DNA from 3 places in the Planococcus rifietoensis genome. Region 1 is predicted to be linked to each of the others. Evidence: riboswitches for the same ligand, from Rfam matches in the RefSeq annotation. Region 1 holds a riboswitch; each other region holds the start of a gene.
The links. Region 1 has a riboswitch for S-adenosylmethionine ahead of AUC31_RS02110 (5-methyltetrahydropteroyltriglutamate--homocysteine S-methyltransferase). Riboswitches for the same ligand answer to the same signal wherever they lie in the genome.
Positions count from the first base shown of each region.

Region 2: another riboswitch for S-adenosylmethionine. It lies ahead of AUC31_RS01390 (bifunctional homocysteine S-methyltransferase/methylenetetrahydrofolate reductase); the one in region 1 lies ahead of AUC31_RS02110 (5-methyltetrahydropteroyltriglutamate--homocysteine S-methyltransferase).
Region 3: another riboswitch for S-adenosylmethionine. It lies ahead of AUC31_RS15510 (transporter substrate-binding domain-containing protein); the one in region 1 lies ahead of AUC31_RS02110 (5-methyltetrahydropteroyltriglutamate--homocysteine S-methyltransferase).

Region 1 covers NZ_CP013659.2:449,283-455,241, forward strand. The annotation lists gene AUC31_RS02100 (glycosyl hydrolase 53 family protein) at 1-1,568, shown strand, start outside; gene AUC31_RS02105 (aldo/keto reductase) at 1,723-2,541, opposite strand; gene AUC31_RS02110 (5-methyltetrahydropteroyltriglutamate--homocysteine S-methyltransferase) at 2,690-3,817, opposite strand; SAM riboswitch class I at 3,916-4,021, opposite strand; gene AUC31_RS02115 (hypothetical protein) at 4,327-5,226, shown strand; gene AUC31_RS02120 (bifunctional diguanylate cyclase/phosphodiesterase) at 5,608-5,959, shown strand, end outside.
Region 2 covers NZ_CP013659.2:273,048-279,006, reverse strand. The annotation lists gene metH (methionine synthase) at 1-2,502, opposite strand, end outside; gene AUC31_RS01390 (bifunctional homocysteine S-methyltransferase/methylenetetrahydrofolate reductase) at 2,495-4,342, opposite strand; SAM riboswitch class I at 4,445-4,545, opposite strand; gene AUC31_RS01385 (DUF6920 family protein) at 4,649-5,482, opposite strand; gene AUC31_RS01380 (acyltransferase family protein) at 5,630-5,959, opposite strand, start outside.
Region 3 covers NZ_CP013659.2:3,119,319-3,125,277, forward strand. The annotation lists gene mmuM (homocysteine S-methyltransferase) at 1-614, opposite strand, end outside; gene AUC31_RS15500 (amino acid ABC transporter ATP-binding protein) at 657-1,394, opposite strand; gene AUC31_RS15505 (amino acid ABC transporter permease) at 1,394-2,113, opposite strand; gene AUC31_RS15510 (transporter substrate-binding domain-containing protein) at 2,135-2,947, opposite strand; SAM riboswitch class I at 3,073-3,178, opposite strand; gene solA (N-methyl-L-tryptophan oxidase) at 3,384-4,523, shown strand; gene AUC31_RS15520 (Gfo/Idh/MocA family protein) at 4,786-5,844, opposite strand; gene AUC31_RS15525 (ABC transporter permease) at 5,856-5,959, opposite strand, start outside.

The sequences.
Region 1 (5,959 bases):
ACTACTCCGATTTTTGGGCAGATCCTGCGAAGCAGCAAGCGCCAAAAGCTTGGAAACAGTTGAGTTTTGAAGACAAGAAAATTGCCCTTCATGACTTTACAGCAGACAGTCTTCAAGCAATGGAAGATGAAGGTGTGGACATCGGCATGGTGCAGATCGGAAATGAAACCAACGGCGCCATGGCTGGAGAAAAAGACTGGAACCGCATGAGCGAGCTATTTAACGAAGGAAGCCGAGCAGTCAGAGCACTGGATCCAGAAATTCTGGTCGCGTTGCATTTTACCAACCCAGAAACTACGGGAAGATATGCATCGATCGCCAAAACACTTGAAGACAAAAAGGTCGACTATGACGTATTCGCCAGTTCGTATTATCCATTTTGGCATGGGACATTGACTAACTTGTCCTCTGTCCTTAAAAATGTGTCTGATACCTACGGCAAAAAAGTCATGGTCGCAGAAACATCATATGCCTACACGGCAAAAGATGGTGATGGCCATGAAAACACCGCACCGAAAAGCACTGGCCAAACTTTGGACTATCCAATTACGGTCCAAGGACAAGCGCATGCAGTCAGAGATGTAGCAGCAGCTGTTGCGGAAATAGGGGATGCAGGCCTCGGCATATTTTACTGGGAACCGGCTTGGATTCCTGTAGCACCAGACAAGAAGTTGAAGAAAAGCAAAATGATTTGGGAAAAATACGGTTCCGGCTGGGCGACAAGCTATGCAGCAGAATACGATCCGGAAGATGCTGGGGAATGGTACGGCGGCAGTGCAGTTGATAATCAGGCGTTGTTCGATTTTAATGGACATCCCTTGCCATCTTTGGACGTTTTCAAGTACTTAGAGACAGGGGCAGTCGCTCCATTGAAAGTGGATGATGTGGAAAATCTGTCCATCTCGGCTGTTGCGGGGAAGGCGATTGTATTGCCTGAATTGGTGACCGTCATTTACAACGATAGGAGCGAAGGCTCAGTTCAGGTTACATGGAATGAGGAAGCATTGCAGCAGGCGGTCAGCAACGGTGCCGGCAGTTATGTGATTGATGGAGAACTGGAGAACGGCCTATCGGTCACAGCGAATCTTCAGATCAGTCCAGAGAACTTTGTGAAGAATGGAGGGTTTGAAAATAGCGACAGAAGCGTGTGGAATATCACCCACCGAAATGGTACTGCGCCTCATACGAGTTATCAAAACAAAGCATCGGATGCTAAATCTGGAAACTATTCGCTTCATTTCTACTCATCGGATGCAATCGATTTTCAGGCTGAACAAACGATAACAGGCTTGGAACCGGGATATTATAAACTTTCTGCCTTTGTGCAGGGAGGAGATGCCGAGAACTCCGAGATGTATATTTACGCTGAAACGTCTGGCGAACGCTACACAATGAACACCTCTGTTAACGGATGGGCCAATTGGAGCCAGCCTGAACTAGACGGTATCTTTGTGGTAGACGGCACAGTCACGATCGGCGGCAGCGTCAAGGCAAACGGCGGGGCTTGGGGAAGTCTGGATGACTTTTCCTTGTTCCGGATACAAGATGCTGATGCAGTGAATCAATAACTGAAAATCTGACCCAAATACTCAAGAACGATCAATGTTCATGAACAGGTTAAGCTCAACAACGAAGGGATGTGTATCCTAAAAAAGGATCATCTTATTTTGCTTGGAATTGAGTTAGGCAGATAAAATGAAAAACCGCCCAAGGGCGGTTTTTTTATTTGGAGCGAACATCTTCAAAAGCATCAAGCTTTTGAACATCCTCTGGAGAGATAGTGAAAGCCAATTGACTATTTTCAACGATGCGTTCTTTGTTCGTTGATTTCGGAAGCGGCAAAGTGCCATGCTCTAGACAATAACGAATGCACAATTGAGCAGGGGTAACGCTGTATTTAGCAGCCATTTCTTTGATTTCAGGGCTGTTCAAGATTTGGCCAGTTGCCAGCGGAGAGTACGCTTCTACGACAATATTATGTTTTTTGCAAAACTGTAGTAGACTCGCTTGATCACGGCCGATATAGAACGGGATTTGGTTCACCATCGGTACAATGTCGCAGGAATCCAAAAGCGCCTGAATATCTTTTTCCGAAAAATTCGAAACGCCGATTGCCCGAATTTTGCCGTCCTTATAAAGCTTCTCCATCGCTTTCCACGATTCAATATTGCCTTCTGTACAATCTTTGCCGACTTCGTCCCACGGCCATGGCGCATGAATCAAATAAAGATCTAATACATCGACTCCTAGATTTGTAATCGTTTCTTCAAAAGCCGCTAATGTTGCATCATAGCCTTTAATTTCAGCAGGAAGTTTGCTAGTTATAAAGACCTCTTCCCGAGAAATGTTGAAATCTCGAATCGCTTTTCCAACATTTTCCTCGTTCTGATAGGCTAAGGCCGTATCAATATGAGTATAACCATTTTCTAAAGCAGTCGTTACTGCGGCATAAGCTTCTTCATTTGGGATTTGCCAAGTGCCAAATCCGATAGTGGGAATTTCAACTCCATTGTGGGACGTGAAAAACTTTTCGTTTGCCATGGAAATATTTCCTCCTCTTTATCGAACGTTCTTTTTTATTGTACGACTTTTCTGTCAACAGGGGAACTCTAACCCCCGGTGTCCCTGTGCACCACACAATTATTCCAAACAAAAAGGCAAGCGCAAATTTGCGCTTGCCTTTTCTCATTCACTCTCCGAAAATCTCTTCAGAAACTTCCACGATGTAGCGCAGTTTGTCCCATTGCTGTTCCTCGGTGAGGAGATTGCCGTGGTGGGTTGAAGCGAAGCCGCATTGCGGGCTGATGCATAGCTGCTCGAGCGGCACGTATTTTGCGGCTTCTGCGACGCGTGCTTTGATCGCTTCTTTGTTTTCAAGTTCGCCGTTCTTCGATGTGAAGACGCCGAGCACGACTCTTGGCCCACCGTTTGGAATGTGCTCAAGTGGTTGGAAGCTGCCGGAGCGGTCGTCGTCGTATTCAAGAAAGAAGCCATCGACTTTTTCTTTGGCGAACAAGGTAGGCGCGATCAATGCATAGCTGCCTTCAAATGCCCAGTCGGATTGGTAATTGCCGCGACACAGGTGAGTCGTCACAGCGAGGTCTGCCGGCTTGCCTTCTAGCACGCCGTTTGCGACGCGAAGCGCCAAGTCGATCAAATACTCGCGATTGTATTTGCCGTCGTTGAACGGGATATCCGGTGATGACAGCCCTGCGATATAGACATCGTCGATTTGGATATAGCGTGCGCCGGCGTCATAAAACGCCTGGAAAGCGTCGCGGTAAGCTTGGATGACGTCTTTCGCGTAGTCTTCCAGGTCCGGGTAGATAGCTTCATCGCGGATGCCTTGATTGAAAAATTGGTTCGGGCTTGGAATCGTTAATTTCGGTACCGCTCGGCCGCCGACGATGTCCTTGAATTCGATGAAATCGCTGAGGAATGGGTGGTTTTCATTGAATGAAATCTTGCCGATGTTGCGGACATCATAAGCTTCGGTTTCGACGTTTTTAAACTGATAGCCTTTTTCCGGTGTGTAGCCTTCAAAGCCGTTAATATGCGCCATGAAATCGGTATGCCAGAATGTACGGCGGAATTCGCCGTCCGTCACCGCCTTCAGACCGACTTCGATTTGCTTGTCGACGATGCGCTTGATTTCCGTCGTCTCGATTTCCCGCAGTTGTTCTGATGTGATGGTGCCTTCTTTAAACTGTTTGCGGGCTTCGTGAATGCTGTCGGGGCGCAGAAGGCTCCCGACGTGATCGGCCTTGAATGGGGCTGTTGTTAGTTTAGGGTTCGTTTGAATAGTTGAATGGGTCATGTGAAATTCCTTCTTTCTATTTTTAGTGTGGGTGGTGGAAATAAAAAAACGGAGCTTTCTTCGAAAAGAAGAAAGCTCCGTTTATGGAAAATGCATTCTTCTTATCTTCTAGGCTTGCGCCTATTGGAATTAGCACCTTGTCCTGAATCAGGGCGGTTGCTGAGACTTCACAGGGCCAAATCCCTCCGTCTCTCTTGATAAGAAATCGATTATTAAGTTAATTGCTGGTTGATGTTGTTCACCTTAAAACAAATTTTAGAAAAAAGCAAGGAAAGCTTGAAAAAAATTTCCGGAAATTTGTTAATTTTAAATATTTGTCTCCACCGCAGGAGTGCTAAATTTACGTTATCTATATAAAACAGAGCTAATAACTCATTGCCGTAATAACTGATAACGATCAAATAAAATTGTAACTTTTATTCAAATATATATTTCCAAATAACTAATTATCCCTTTTTTAATTGTGATAAAATCATTATTAAAAACAATGAGTGAAAAGAGGGAATCATTTGAAAATCCATGCAAGAAAATCCATGGTTTTAGCCATGGCAACTTCTATGTTATTGATGGGAACGGCAGGCAATGTTTCAGCCCATGAATCTGCAGGAGACGCCAAAACGCAAACGCAGGAATCCTATACGCAGCAAGATGCCAAGTATTCAAAGAAAGTCGTAAAAGCTGTCAGTGAAGTATTGGAAATGAATGCCGAATCTGCTGAACTGGAAATAACTTTAAGGCAGCTGCCGAAAATAAAAGTGTTGGAGCTTTATTTAGCCTCGCTTGGCAAAAAGCTAAAGGACAACGAAATTCGCCGAGCGGTGGATGAGGTATTTGACATCGATTTGAACTATGTATCGAAAAAGGATTACGGCAGCAAACTATCGATTTATCCGGCGCCTGTCATGGAGAGCTTGCGCGTTTCGCTGAAAGAAGAACGAGATTCCACCAAAAAGGACGAGCGGATCATGGATATGTCGAAAAATGAAGTGATGGACCGCTATCTTAAGGAATTCGACTATGCGCTTAGTGGAGCAGAAGTGAACGTGTTGATCAACCAAATTTTTGGAGTGAATCTGGTAGGGATCTCGGGATTAGAAGGCAAACAGCTTGCCATCAATTCTAAAGGGCAGTGGATTGTAAAAAGCGATCGTGATGTATTCATTCTCGAATCCAGCCTTGATGATGTGGATGTATCCATTTATGCAGGTCCCTACTTTGAACAACTGACAGGCAGCAAGGAGTTGCCAGTCTCTTTAGTCGCTAAGTTGACAGCACTTGGATTTGAATACAAGGAGGAACAGCAAGTCCTCTACTACAAAAATCCAAACGGTGAATCAGTGCCAGATGCGTTTAAAGGCCAGTTGATTGGTATTTTGCTGGGTACGATTGCCGAAGAGTACGCCAAATAACAGTTAGAGCTCAATTGAAAAGAAAGCACGACAAACTCCAGAAGTGCCCGAAAGGCATCTCTGGGGTTTATTATGTTTTGGAAGTATTTTGTGTTTTTCTTGTGTTTCGGACAGTTTTCAAGTGAATTTGGCATGCATTGTGCGTTTTAGTTCCGTAAATTTTTTTAATAGCCGGGATAATAGTTGAAATGAGGGGAAATAAATCGTGGAATAAAAGTAAAAAATAACTATTTAAGCTATTTTTTTATTCGGTAATATAGTAGTAAAGTGATGCGTGTTAAAGAATTAAAAGCTCAAAAGATAGCAAAAAGATGATAAGTAAACTGCCTTGTTTTGTCACCGAATATAGTGGCGAGCGAGTTGGTATTGGAGGTTTGACCTATGGGAAAAAATCAAACGAGATACTCACGCTTGGCACATATCACAAAATTGATCAATACAAACCTGGAACTGCGCCCTTTGCTTGAACAAGTGGTCATGGCCATTTCAGAAGAAGTTGTGCGCTGTGATTCTGTCGGCATCTATTTGCCCCAGGACGATGGAAGCTTCCGTGGTTATGTCGGAAAACCGGAAGTCATCAACGGCATGACGCTCGATATGCATGTAGTGGATACAGACTATGACTTATTGGCAAAAGAAGTAATTGAAACCCAGCAAACCATTTACATTCCAAATACCGCCAATGACCCGCGCCCTGACCCACGGGCTGTTGCCGGTTTTGGGATTAAGTCTT
Region 2 (5,959 bases), 180 kb from region 1:
GTTCGCAAGGTCCAGCCCTTGCATCGCGTCTTTGGCGTAAATGACAGGGCCGTTGTATTCCGCGGCGATTTTCGTTTCGGTAAAGCGGCGGGACAAGGCCGCACCGCCGACTAAAATCGGCACGTCGATATCCGCTTCACGGAAATCCTGTGCCGTCAACACCATCTGCTTGGCGGATTTCACAAGCAGCCCCGACAAGCCGACGATATCCGGCTGTTCTTTACGGATCACTTCGATGAGTGCTGCTGGCGTCACTTTGATGCCGATATCGATCACTTTAAAGCCGTTGTTCGACAAGATGATGTCGACCAAGTTTTTGCCAATATCGTGGACGTCGCCTTTGACAGTCGCGAGAATGACTTTGCCTTTTCCGCTATCATCCGCTTTCTTTTCCATAAAGCCTTCGAGATAGGACACAGCCGCTTTCATGACGCCGGCTGATTGCAGCACTTCTGCGACAATCAGCTGGTTGTCGTTGAACAAGCGCCCGACTTCCGCCATGCCTTCCATGAGCGGGCCGTTGATGATCTCGAGCGGGTCTTCGTACATCTCGCGCGCTTTCTCAAGATCGGGGATGAGCCCTTCTTTCGTGCCTTCGAGAATATAGTAAGCGAGGCGCTCCGGCACGGTATCCGGAATATCGTCCTCGGTTTTTTCCTTTTTCTTATCGCGGTAGAAATCCGTGAAGTCCGCCAAGTTTTTGTCGGTCGTCTCGAACAATAACTCTTCCGCCATCTTCACTTCTTCTTTCGGAATCGATGCAAAGCGCTCGAGCTTCTCGGTGTTGACGATTGCGTAATCAAGCCCGGCTTGCGTGCAATGGTAGAGATAAACGGCATTCAATACTTCGCGGCCGACCGGCGGCAAGCCAAACGACACATTCGACACACCGAGAATCGTCAAAGCGCGCGGCAGCTTTTCCTTGATGAGGCGGATGCCTTCGACCGTTTCAACCGCCGAGCCGATGTATTGCTCGTCGCCTGTTCCGACCGGGAACACGAGAGGATCGAAAATGATGTCTTCCGGTGCGAGCCCCCATTTTTCCGTCAGCAAGTGATACGAGCGTTCCGCAATTTCGAGTTTGCGCTCACGCGTCACCGCCATGCCGATTTCGTCAATCGTGCCGACGACGACCGAAGCGCCGTATTTTTTCACGAGCGGCATGACCGCATCAAAACGTTCTTCCCCGTCTTCCAAATTGATCGAGTTGATGATCGCTTTGCCTTGGGAGAATTTCAGCGACGCTTCGATAACGTCTTCATCCGTGGAGTCGATGACGAGCGGCACTTTCACTTTTTTGACGACTTCCTGCATGAATGCCGCCATGTCTTCAAGTTCGTCGCGGTCCGGGTTCGCCAGGCAAATATCGATGACGTGCGCACCGTTCTTCACTTGGGCGCGTGCGATTTCCGCCGCTTCCTCGAATTTCCCTTCGATAATGAGCCGCTTGAATTTGCGCGAACCGATGACGTTCGTGCGTTCGCCGACAAATAGCGGACGCATCGACTCGTCGTATTCGAGCACTTCGATGCCTGACACCGCATGTCCATGGCTCGTTTCATTGCGCTCGCGCGGAGCCAGCCCGTCGACCGCTTCACGCACTGCCGCAATATGTGCTGGTGTCGTGCCGCAACAGCCGCCGACGACATTGAGCCAGCCTTTTTCAGCAAAGCCGCGCAGTTTTTTCGACAAAGATTCCGGCGTCTCGTGGTAATGCCCTTCCTCGTCCGGCAGTCCGGCGTTCGGGTAGCAGCTGACATAGCCTGTCGACAGTTCAGACAGCGAACGCAAATGATCGGTCATGAATTCCGGCCCTGTCGCACAGTTCAAACCGACAGAAAGCGGCTTGATATGTTCGATCGACACGTAAAAGGCTTCAATCGTCTGTCCAGCAAGCGTTGTGCCCATCGGTTCGATCGTCCCTGAAATCATCACCGGCAATTCCACTCCGGTTTCTTCAAAGGCATCGCGTATCGCGATCGTCGCCGCTTTGACATTGAGCATATCCTGGCTCGTCTCAAGGAGTAGTAAATCCGCGCCCCCTTCGATTAAGGCTTTCGCCTGTACCTGGAAATCGGTTTTTAATTCGTCGAATGTAATGCCGCCTGTTACCGACAAAGTTTTCGTCGTCGGGCCGAGTGCGCCCGCAACAAAGCGCGGCCATTCCGGCGTCGAATATTTCGCTTGGCTGATTTTAGCGATTTCCACCGCTTTTTGATTGATTTCCGCTGCACGATGACCGAGCCCGTATTCATCCAAAACGACTGGCGTGCCGCCGAATGTGTTTGTGCAGATGATGTCAGCGCCCGCTTCCAAATAAGCGTCGTGCACCCCTTCAAGCACATCGGGTCGGACAATATTCAAGTATTCATTGCAGCCGTCGTATTCTTCGCCACCGAAATCCTCGGCAGACAAATCTGCATTTTGGATCATCGTCCCCATTGCACCGTCGATGATGAGGATGCGTTTTTCGAGCTGCTGTTCAATTAAATGTTTAGGCATAGGCACGATCGCTCGCTTTCTTTAAATCTAGTTGTCGGATGTGGCGGATCAATTCCACCGTCATGTCGTAGCGCACAAATGGCGTGATCAAATAAATGCCGTTGAACAATTCCGCTGCGGTATCGATCAATTCTTTCGCGATTTGGATGCCTTCCGCGGTCGATTTTTCTTTGTCTTCGCCGCAAGCCCTCATGCGGTCAAGTGCCTCTTCCGACAATTTGATGCCCGGTACTTCATTATGCAGGAAGTCGGCGCTGCGTATGCTCGTCAGCGGCATGACCCCAAGGAAAATCGGCGTGTCCAGATGCTTTGTCGCCTCGTGGATCTCGATGATTTTCTCTTTCGTATAGACCGGTTGTGAAATGAAATAATCCGCCCCGGCTTCGATTTTTTTCTCGAGCCTTTGAACAGCTCGCTCCACCACGCGGACGTTCGGGTTGAACGCGGCAGCGACCGAGAAATTCGCTTTTTTCCGGAGCGGTTTCCCGGAGAATGAAATGCCTTCGTTGAGCTTTTTGATGAGCTGGATCAATTCTAGGCTCGAGACATCATAGACGCTTGTCGCACCCGGAAAATCGCCGACTTTTGTCGGATCACCCGTAACGGCGAGTATGTCGTGGATACCAAGTGCGTTCAGCCCCATGATATGTGATTGCAGGCCGATCAAATTGCGGTCTCTACAGGTAATATGCGCAAGAGGTCTGACATCCTGCTTATGCTTGAGGATCGAGCCCATCGCCATATTACTGATGCGCGGCGAGGCCAGTGAATTGTCGGCCATCGTGATGGCATCGATGCCTTCTGCGTCCAATGCTTTTGAACCTTCAAGGAATTTCTCGACATCCAAATGGCGCGGCGTATCGAGTTCGACGATGATGGTCCGCTCGGTTTTCGCTTTTTCGTGCAAAGGCTTGTCTTTCAAGGCTTCCGCTTCACGGATGACGATCGGCTTTTTCTCTTCGACTTTCTTTTCGGTGATCGGCTGCAAATGGCCAATGCGTTTTTTCACCGCTTCGATATGCTTTGGCGTCGTGCCGCAACAACCGCCAATGAGGCGCACGCCTTCTTCGCGCAAAAGCAATGCCGCACGGCCGAAATAATCGGCTTCCGATTCATAGACGATGCGCCCGTCTTCAATATCCAATAGCGAAGCGTTCGGGTAAGCGGACAAAAAGGCTTTTTCCGGCAGTTCGACGCCTTCAAACGCCTGGATCGTATGGTGCGGGCCGAGACGGCAATTAACGCCGACAATTTCTGCGCCGAGCGCATCGAGCCGTTTCAATCCTTCGTTCAAGCTCATGCCGTTTTGCAAGATGCCGGGTTCGTGCATCGATAATTGCGCGATTAGCGGGGCGTCGGTCAGTTTCTTCAGATGGCTAACGGTCGCCGCCAGTTCCTCGAAATCATAATACGTCTCAAGCAGCAAGCCATCCGGGTCGCCGGACAATAGATGCTGTGCTTGCTGGTCGACCATGGCGACGATTTCATCCAAAGTCGCATCGCTTTTGCGGATGCCGCGGATGCCGCCGATTGTGCCGAGCACGAATTGCCCGCCGTCTTTTGCGGCTTTATTGGCGATCGCAATCGCCGCTTTATTGATCGCTTCGGTCTGTTCTTCGAGTCCATAGCGCGCCAGTTTATGGGCATTCGCCCCGTATGTGTTCGTTTGGATGATGTCCGCCCCGGCCGCAATATAGTCGCGGTGGATCTTCTCAATCACTTCCGGGCGCTGGATGTTCAATTCCTCGTTGCAGTATTCGATACCGTAGGAGTACAACAGCGTTCCCATAGCGCCGTCCGCCGTCAGCATCCGTTTTTTCAGTTCATCTAATAGCATGATTCGTCCTCCTCTGTCTGTTTGGCCGTGCAGCTGCGGACGCATCGATATAAACAAAAAAAGCCTTCCATGAAAAAGAAGGCTTTACGATATCGGACTCGTTCCTTTTCATCTGCCAGGCGTGTGCCTGCTGGAATTAGCACCTGACCTAACGGCTGGTTGCTGAAGCGTCATCGGGCCAGTCCCTCGACTTCTCTAGATAAGAATTCACTATGCAGTTTTTAGTATTCCCACATGATACCCCCTGTGGTGATTTGGGTCAAGGTGATTTATCAAAAAACAAAGAACTTTCTGTTACATTTCTGCTGCCTACCAGGCATCCGGGACACGCGGGTTGAATTTGGCGGCTTCGACGGTGAATTTGTACCAAGTGAAGGCTTGACCGTCGATGATCCAGGTGATGTCGATGCGCCGCGGGATTTCGATGCCGTCCACTGTTTGCCATTCATGCACTTCTGCGATGCACGGCAAGCGCTTGGCATCTTCGCCGACCTCTTTATAGCGCATCGCACGCGCCCGCTTCATGCGCCCTGTTTCATCAAACTCGAACGTTACATTGGCGGTCGACCCGTTATAGGTCATTTCCGCTTCCACTGAACGTTCGTTGCTGTTCAAAAACCGCACATACGGGCTGAACACTAGCCCCGGCAGCCAGGCCATTTCCATTAAAAAGCGCTGCAATGCCGATTCATCAAGCTTGCCGTCGGGAATTGCCCGGTTGATCGGCACGAGCCCCGCAAAGCGGATGCGCATGCCCGCACGGCCATCCCGAAAACTGTCAGACCCTGTGACGAACAAGCCGTCCACTTTCATGCGCGCTTTCCAATAAAACGACGGCGGGTCGACAAAACTGTATTGCTCGGCGGTCGATTCGCTCCATTCTTCCTGGTCGGGTTTGGTTTTCATCCAGCCCTCTTGCTTTACATAAACGCCCATCACCTGTTCACGGCCGACCGCGCCGCTGACTTCCAGCCATTTGGAGATCGGTTTCGGGAGATTGTCCGTTCTTGCCTGTTCCACTTCCCCGGCGTGCCGGACTTCCGGCCACGTCGGCTTGACGAGCCGCGTCATGTCTTTGTACTTTCGGTAAGCTCCGTATGCCCCAAGCGTTGTCAATGCTAAAACCGGCCATCTGCGTTTCATGCCACATACCCCTCTCCGATTTTGCTGCGCGTTCTCCGTAAACGGTTTCCTTTGTAACTCTTTCGACGCAGCACTTATTTTCCCTGCTCGGCGCCGCAATAGAAAACGCCTCCGGAAGATAGTCCTTCCGGAGGCGTTCGGTATTCATCAGTTTAAATTTTCAAGAGCCGGTTCAAGATGTTCTTTCAACGCCGGCCCCATTGTTTGTGAATAAAGCGTCGTCAAATGATGCTTATCCCGGTAGACGAGTACATTGCCGACCACAGGCGGGCACGTATCGTCCGTACAGAAATATTCGGACATATCGGCAAACGTCACATTGTTCGGGATGCCTTCCGTATTTTCCCACGGCACGACATCCGCCAAAGCTTTGTCGCGTTCCACCGAACAATTGTCGACGTTCAATTCATCGAGACAGAGCGTCGGGTCGACTTTCATGCGCGGGTTGTCGCGCACCGCGAAAATCTCCGCGACCCC
Region 3 (5,959 bases), 830 kb from region 1:
TCGCTGATATGGAACTCATCTTTCGCACTGAATGTGAACCAGGCAGACACTTGCGGGAATTCTTCCAGCACGCTCACGATCGCTTTCGCTTCCGCAAGGCACGGCAAAGTTTCGCACGCTAAAATATCCGCTCCTGCTTCCACCAGCACCCGGATGCGCTCTCTATGAAATGCGGCCAATTGCTCTTCGCCAATCGCATAGCCGCCGCGGTATTCAGACCCGTCCGATAAAAATGCGCCGTACGGGCCGACTGATGCCGCCACTAAAGGCTTGGGCCTGTCCGAGCGATCCGCTGCAGCGCCCCAAAACTCGTCGCGCGCTTGTGTTGCCAACTCGACAGACTTCGTGATCAATGCGATCGCTTGTGATTCTGTCAGCCCTCTCTCCTGATAGCCTTCAATAGTCGCCTGGTAACTGGCCGTAATGGCACAATCCGCCCCAGCCTGGAAATAATCCACATGCACTTTCTTGATTAACTCCGGATTTTCCATCAATATTTTCGCTGACCATAAAGAATCATTTAAATTGCATCCATAGTTTTCAAGTTCTGTCGCCATAGCCCCGTCCACGATGAGGACCGGGAACTCGTTCAATATCTGTTCAATCGGGTTCATTCCAAACCATCCTTCCGCTCTCAGTCGTTTCACTTTATTCCCTCAGCCTTGGACGGCTTTCCCTAAAAATTGTCTCGTTCTTTCAACGGCGGGCTCAGTGAAAATTTGCTCAGCCGTGCCTTGCTCAATAATGACGCCGTCTTCCATAAAGATGACGCGGTCCGAAATTTCCCGCGCAAAACTCAATTCATGGGTCACGATGAACATCGTTTTTCCGGTGTCCGCGACGCGGCGGATGGTGGCCAATACTTCATCGACCAGTTCAGGGTCCAATGAAGAAGTCGGTTCGTCGAATAACAGCACTTCCGGGTCCAAAGCCAGCGCACGGGCGATGCCGACACGCTGCTGCTGGCCTCCGGACAATTGCGCAGGGTAATGGCTCAGTTTAGACGACAAGCCGACCTGCTCGAGCATCTCGATGCCTTTCTTGTCAGCAGCGTCTTTTTTCATCCGCTTGACGCTCGTCAAACCGACGGAGACATTTTGCAGCACAGTCAGATTCTTGAACAGGTTGTATTGCTGGAACACCATGCCCGTTGCAGTCCTGAGCGCGAAGATTTCCTTTTTCTTGGCGGTGGCCGCATCCACCCGCTTTCCGCCGATTTCCACGATGCCGCTCGTCGGATCTTCGAGAAAATTGATGCAGCGCAACAACGTCGACTTCCCGGAACCACTTGGCCCGAGGACCGCCACCACTTCGCCTTTTTCGACGGTTAAATCGATGCCTTTCAACACATGCTGGCGATCGTAATATTTATGCAGCTTCTCCAATTTGATCATCAGGCAATCCCTCTTTCATATCTGCGTGCACGCTTCTCGATCTTCACCAATAATCGCTCGACGGCAATGCATAAGATCCAATAGACGATCGAGACGGCGATATACACCTCAAAGAACGCCAAGCCGCGGGAGCCGAGGATTTTTGCCTGCCCCATGATATCGATGACGCCGATGATGAACACGAGCGAGGTGTCTTTGATGGTGCTGATGAACATATTGCCGAGGTTCGGGATCGCTACCGTCAAGGCCTGTGGAAAGACGATCTTCAGCATCATCTGCACAGGCGTCATGCCGATTGCTTTGGCGGCTTCGAACTGGCCGCGGTCGACCGATTCGATCGCCGAACGGATCGTCTCGGATAAATACGCGCCCAAATTGATGGAAAAGGCCATCAAGGCATAGAATTCCGGCGCGATGCTATTGACGTCCGCCGACTGAAGCCAGCCGTATTCGCTCTGAAGAAAATAAATGATTTTCGGAATCCCGTAAAACACCAGGTAAATCTGCACCAATAACGGCGTCCCCCGGATAAAGGAAATATAGATCGACGTGATGACGCTGAGCACGGGCACTTTGTAGATTTTGATCAATGCCGCAGCCACGCCGATGACCAGACTCAAAAGCAGCGAGCCGACTGCTATGCCGATCGTAACCGGCAGCCTGGAAATAATGGCAGGAAAGCTCTCGATCAAGAAATTCAAGTCCAGTAAATTTTCCATTGTCTCTGTCCTTCCGCTAGCTTATTCAGGGATGTAGTCGCCGCCGGTCCATTTCTCGGACAGTTCGGACAAGGTGCCGTCTTCTTTCAGCTGTTTCAAAATCGGGTCGATTAAGGCTTTCAGCTCTTTGCCTTTTTCTTCGTCTTTCAAGACGATGCCCATATCGTCATTGACCAAAGGCTGGCCGACAATCTCCACGCCGAGGTCATTCTTTTCCAGCACCGCGTTCATCATGATCGGGTCATTGACGTAAGCGTCGACGCGTCCGTTCTGCACATCCTGCAGAATTTCCGACGGGTTGCCGCTTTCGCTGTATTTCAGTTCGATCGGCTCGGCGGCAGTTTCGTTATATTCCTCAAGCAATAAAGTATAGGAGTCACCCGCCAACGCCCCGACCGCTTTGCCTTCCAAATCTTCAATCGTCTGAATGTCTTCTCGGCCTTCCTTCACTGCGATGACCGTTTCCGCTGCGAAATACGATTCATCGGTGAACAAATACTTTTCTTGGCGTTCCGGCGTTTTCGCTACTTGGTCGGCGATGGCCTGAATTTTATTTGACTCGAGCGCAAGGAACATGCTGTCCCACGGTACGGCGACGTATTCAAACGTATAGCCGTCCAATTGTTCATCGACGGCTTTCATCATGTCCACGTCGTAGCCCGTCAGCTGGTTGGCATCATCCGCAAAAGCGAAAGGCGGATAGTCGTTTTGCGTCCCGACGCGGATCACTTGCTCTCCGTCAGCGTTCGCCGTCTCTTCCGATGAACAGCCGGCGAGTGCCCCGGCAAGCCCCACTAAACAGGCAGTTGCGAATACATAAGCGTTTCTTTTCATAATTCAAGCTCCTTTTGGTGTGTAGTTTTTTATGATAGGGCTGGACTTTCCGCCTTGTGTAGAGTGCCTGCCCTCCTTTTGGATGCAAAAAAGCCTCTTTCAATAGGAAAGAGGCTTCGACCAATTTCTTATCTCTCAGAATGAATACATCCTGCAGGAATTAGCACCTCTCATGAATATGATGGTTGCTGGACGTCATAGGGCCTGTCCCTCAGTCTCTCTGGATAAGTTATTTAATTTTTTTAACATATTAACGATAGTATTTGAGATAGCCCCTGCTGTCAAACCCTTTTTGAAAATAAATCGAAATTTCGCATAAAAATTCAGGAGGAAATTGACAAAGCCTGCCGTATTGCATACCATCAATTTAATATTCCATTGCTGCCGGGTTCCACTGGGCGGCATGCATCCAATACAAGAGCGGAGTGAACACAAGATGAGCGAGGAGACTGTTTTTGATGTCGCCATCGTCGGTGCCGGCACGATGGGCATGGCCGCCGGCGCCTTTTTGGCACAGCAAGGCAAGAAGACATTGGTGATCGATACATTCGACCCGCCCCATGCGAACGGCAGCCATCACGGCGATACCCGGTTGATCCGCCACGCCTACGGGGAAGGTAGGCATTACGTTAGGTTAGTGTTGCGCGCGCAGCAATTATGGGAAGACTTGGAGAAGCAGACCGGCTATAAGGTGTTCGACAAGACAGGCGTCATCGGGCTCGGCCCGGAAGACTCGCCTTTTCTATTGGAAAGCATTGCCGCCGCCAATAGCTACGGCTTGCCGCTCGAAATATTAAGCAGCGGCGCCATCCAGGACAGATGGCCGGGCTTCACTGTGCCCGAGCATTTCATCGGCTGCTTCGAAGCACAGGCAGGCGTGTTATACAGTGAGAATGCCATCCGTGCCTATAAGAAACTGGCGCTTGAAAATGGCATCCATTACGTGCCGAATACACCCGTCCAGCACATTAATATACAGGATGGCAAGCGTGTGAAAATTTCCACCGCACAAGGTGTTTTCTATGCTGAAAAAGTGATCGTCACAGCCGGTGCTTGGGCGAAGAAGCTGCTGCCAGACCTGCAATTGCCGATCCAACCGACGCGCAAAGCGGTCGGCTGGTTTGAAGCACCGGAGATGTACAATGCCGATCAATTTCCCGGTTTTTTTGTGGAAGGCCCCGAGATGATGTTCTACGGCTTCCCGAGTATCGACGGCGCTGGCGTAAAAGTCGGACGCTCGGACGGCGGGCAGCCAATCGACCCGGACGAACAAACCCAGAACTTCGGGCAATACGAATTTGATGAGGGCGACTTAAGAAGATTCCTGGACCTTTATATGCCGGAAGCGAGCGGAGAATTGAAACAAGGTAAAACTTGTTTATACACCGTCTCGGACGACCATAACTTCATCATCGACCACCATCCGGACAACGAGCGCGTTATTTTCGCCTGCGGTTTTACCGGCCACGGCTTTAAATTCGGCAGCGTCATGGGCGAAGTGTTGAGCCAATTGGCAATAGACGGCCACACCGAATTCGATATCGCGCCCTTCTCACTCAACCGTTTCAAACTATGAGCGAAATGAAAGAAGAGTGTTGAAGAAATTAGTGATTCACTATGGATAAAAAGAAAATCACTTATTCTACATTTTAAGATCAATGTTCTACCTAAGTATTTGGAGAAGCGTTTGCTCGACTCCAGTGGTAAAGCGAGACGACCGAGACCCCGCAAGACGCGTAGCGGCTGAGGAGGCTTGGGCGCGAGCCCACGGAAAGCGAGCGATAAGCTTCGGAAAATACGGCTTCTTAACTTTTCTCGACAAACCAAAGAGTCTCTCCTTATTGATAAAGGAGAGACTCTTTTTCGATGGTGACCACTTGCTTGGTGTCGGCTGCTTCCATGATGCCCAAAATGACTTTCAGTGATTTCAAGGCATCTTCTCCCGTAACGATCGGCTCCTGGTCCAGGCGGATGGAATCGACGAACGCATCAATGACGCCGCTCGGAGTCTGGTTGTCATTCGTTTGGATCGCTTCCAGCTGATAGTTCACTTTCTCGCCGGATTCCATGATGAGTTCCAGCTGATACTCGTCATCGTGATAGATTTTCATGATTCCTTTCTCGCAATAAACAACGGTGCTATTGTCCTCTTCCCCGTAATAGGTCCAGGAGAAGGCAGCGTTTCCGAGACGCCCTTTTTCGGTCGCCAGGCTGCATACGAGATTGTCGCACACTTCAATCGGCTCGCCGTTTTCATCCGTTTTGTGTAAAGCTCCCTGAAAGGCGCTCACTTGAACGATTTCATCATCGAGCAGGTAATGCAGCAAATCGATTTTATGGATGCCGAGGTCGCCGCCGACACCGAAGCCCGAGCGCTCCTTTTTGAAGAACCATGTCGACTTGGTTTTATTGATGCCCCAGGATTCCGGGCCCGAATGCCCAAAAGCGGTGCGGAAGGTCAAGACTTTCCCGAGCTCTCCGCTGCCCAGGATTTCGCGTGCTTTTTGATGGGCGCGCGTAAAGCGCTGATTGTGGTCGACCATCAGTTTCTTGCCGGATTTTTTCTGTGCCGCCAAAATTTCCTTGGCATGTTCAATCGTTAAGGAAATCGGTTTTTCGCACAGCACGTGCTTGCCGCTCAATAATGCTTGTGTCGAGAATAAATGATGGTGTTCATTCGACGAACAATCACTGATGGCTGTGATGTCGGGATCGTTGAACAATTCCTCGACGCTTTCCACATTCCGGCCGCCGAACAACTCGACCATCGCTTCGGAACGGTGGAGATTGCGGTCGTAAAAGACGATTTCATCTACATATGGATTCGCTGTATATTCCGGCGCGTGGCGCATTTTCGTAATGGCCCCGCAGCCAATGATGCCTACCTTGATGCCCATGCGATCTCCTCCTATTCTCTTTTTTGGAACACGACGGCAATGATGATGATCAAGCCTTTGACAAAGCCTTGCAGGTGGGGCGAAACATTCATCAAGTTCATCATATTGTTGAGGA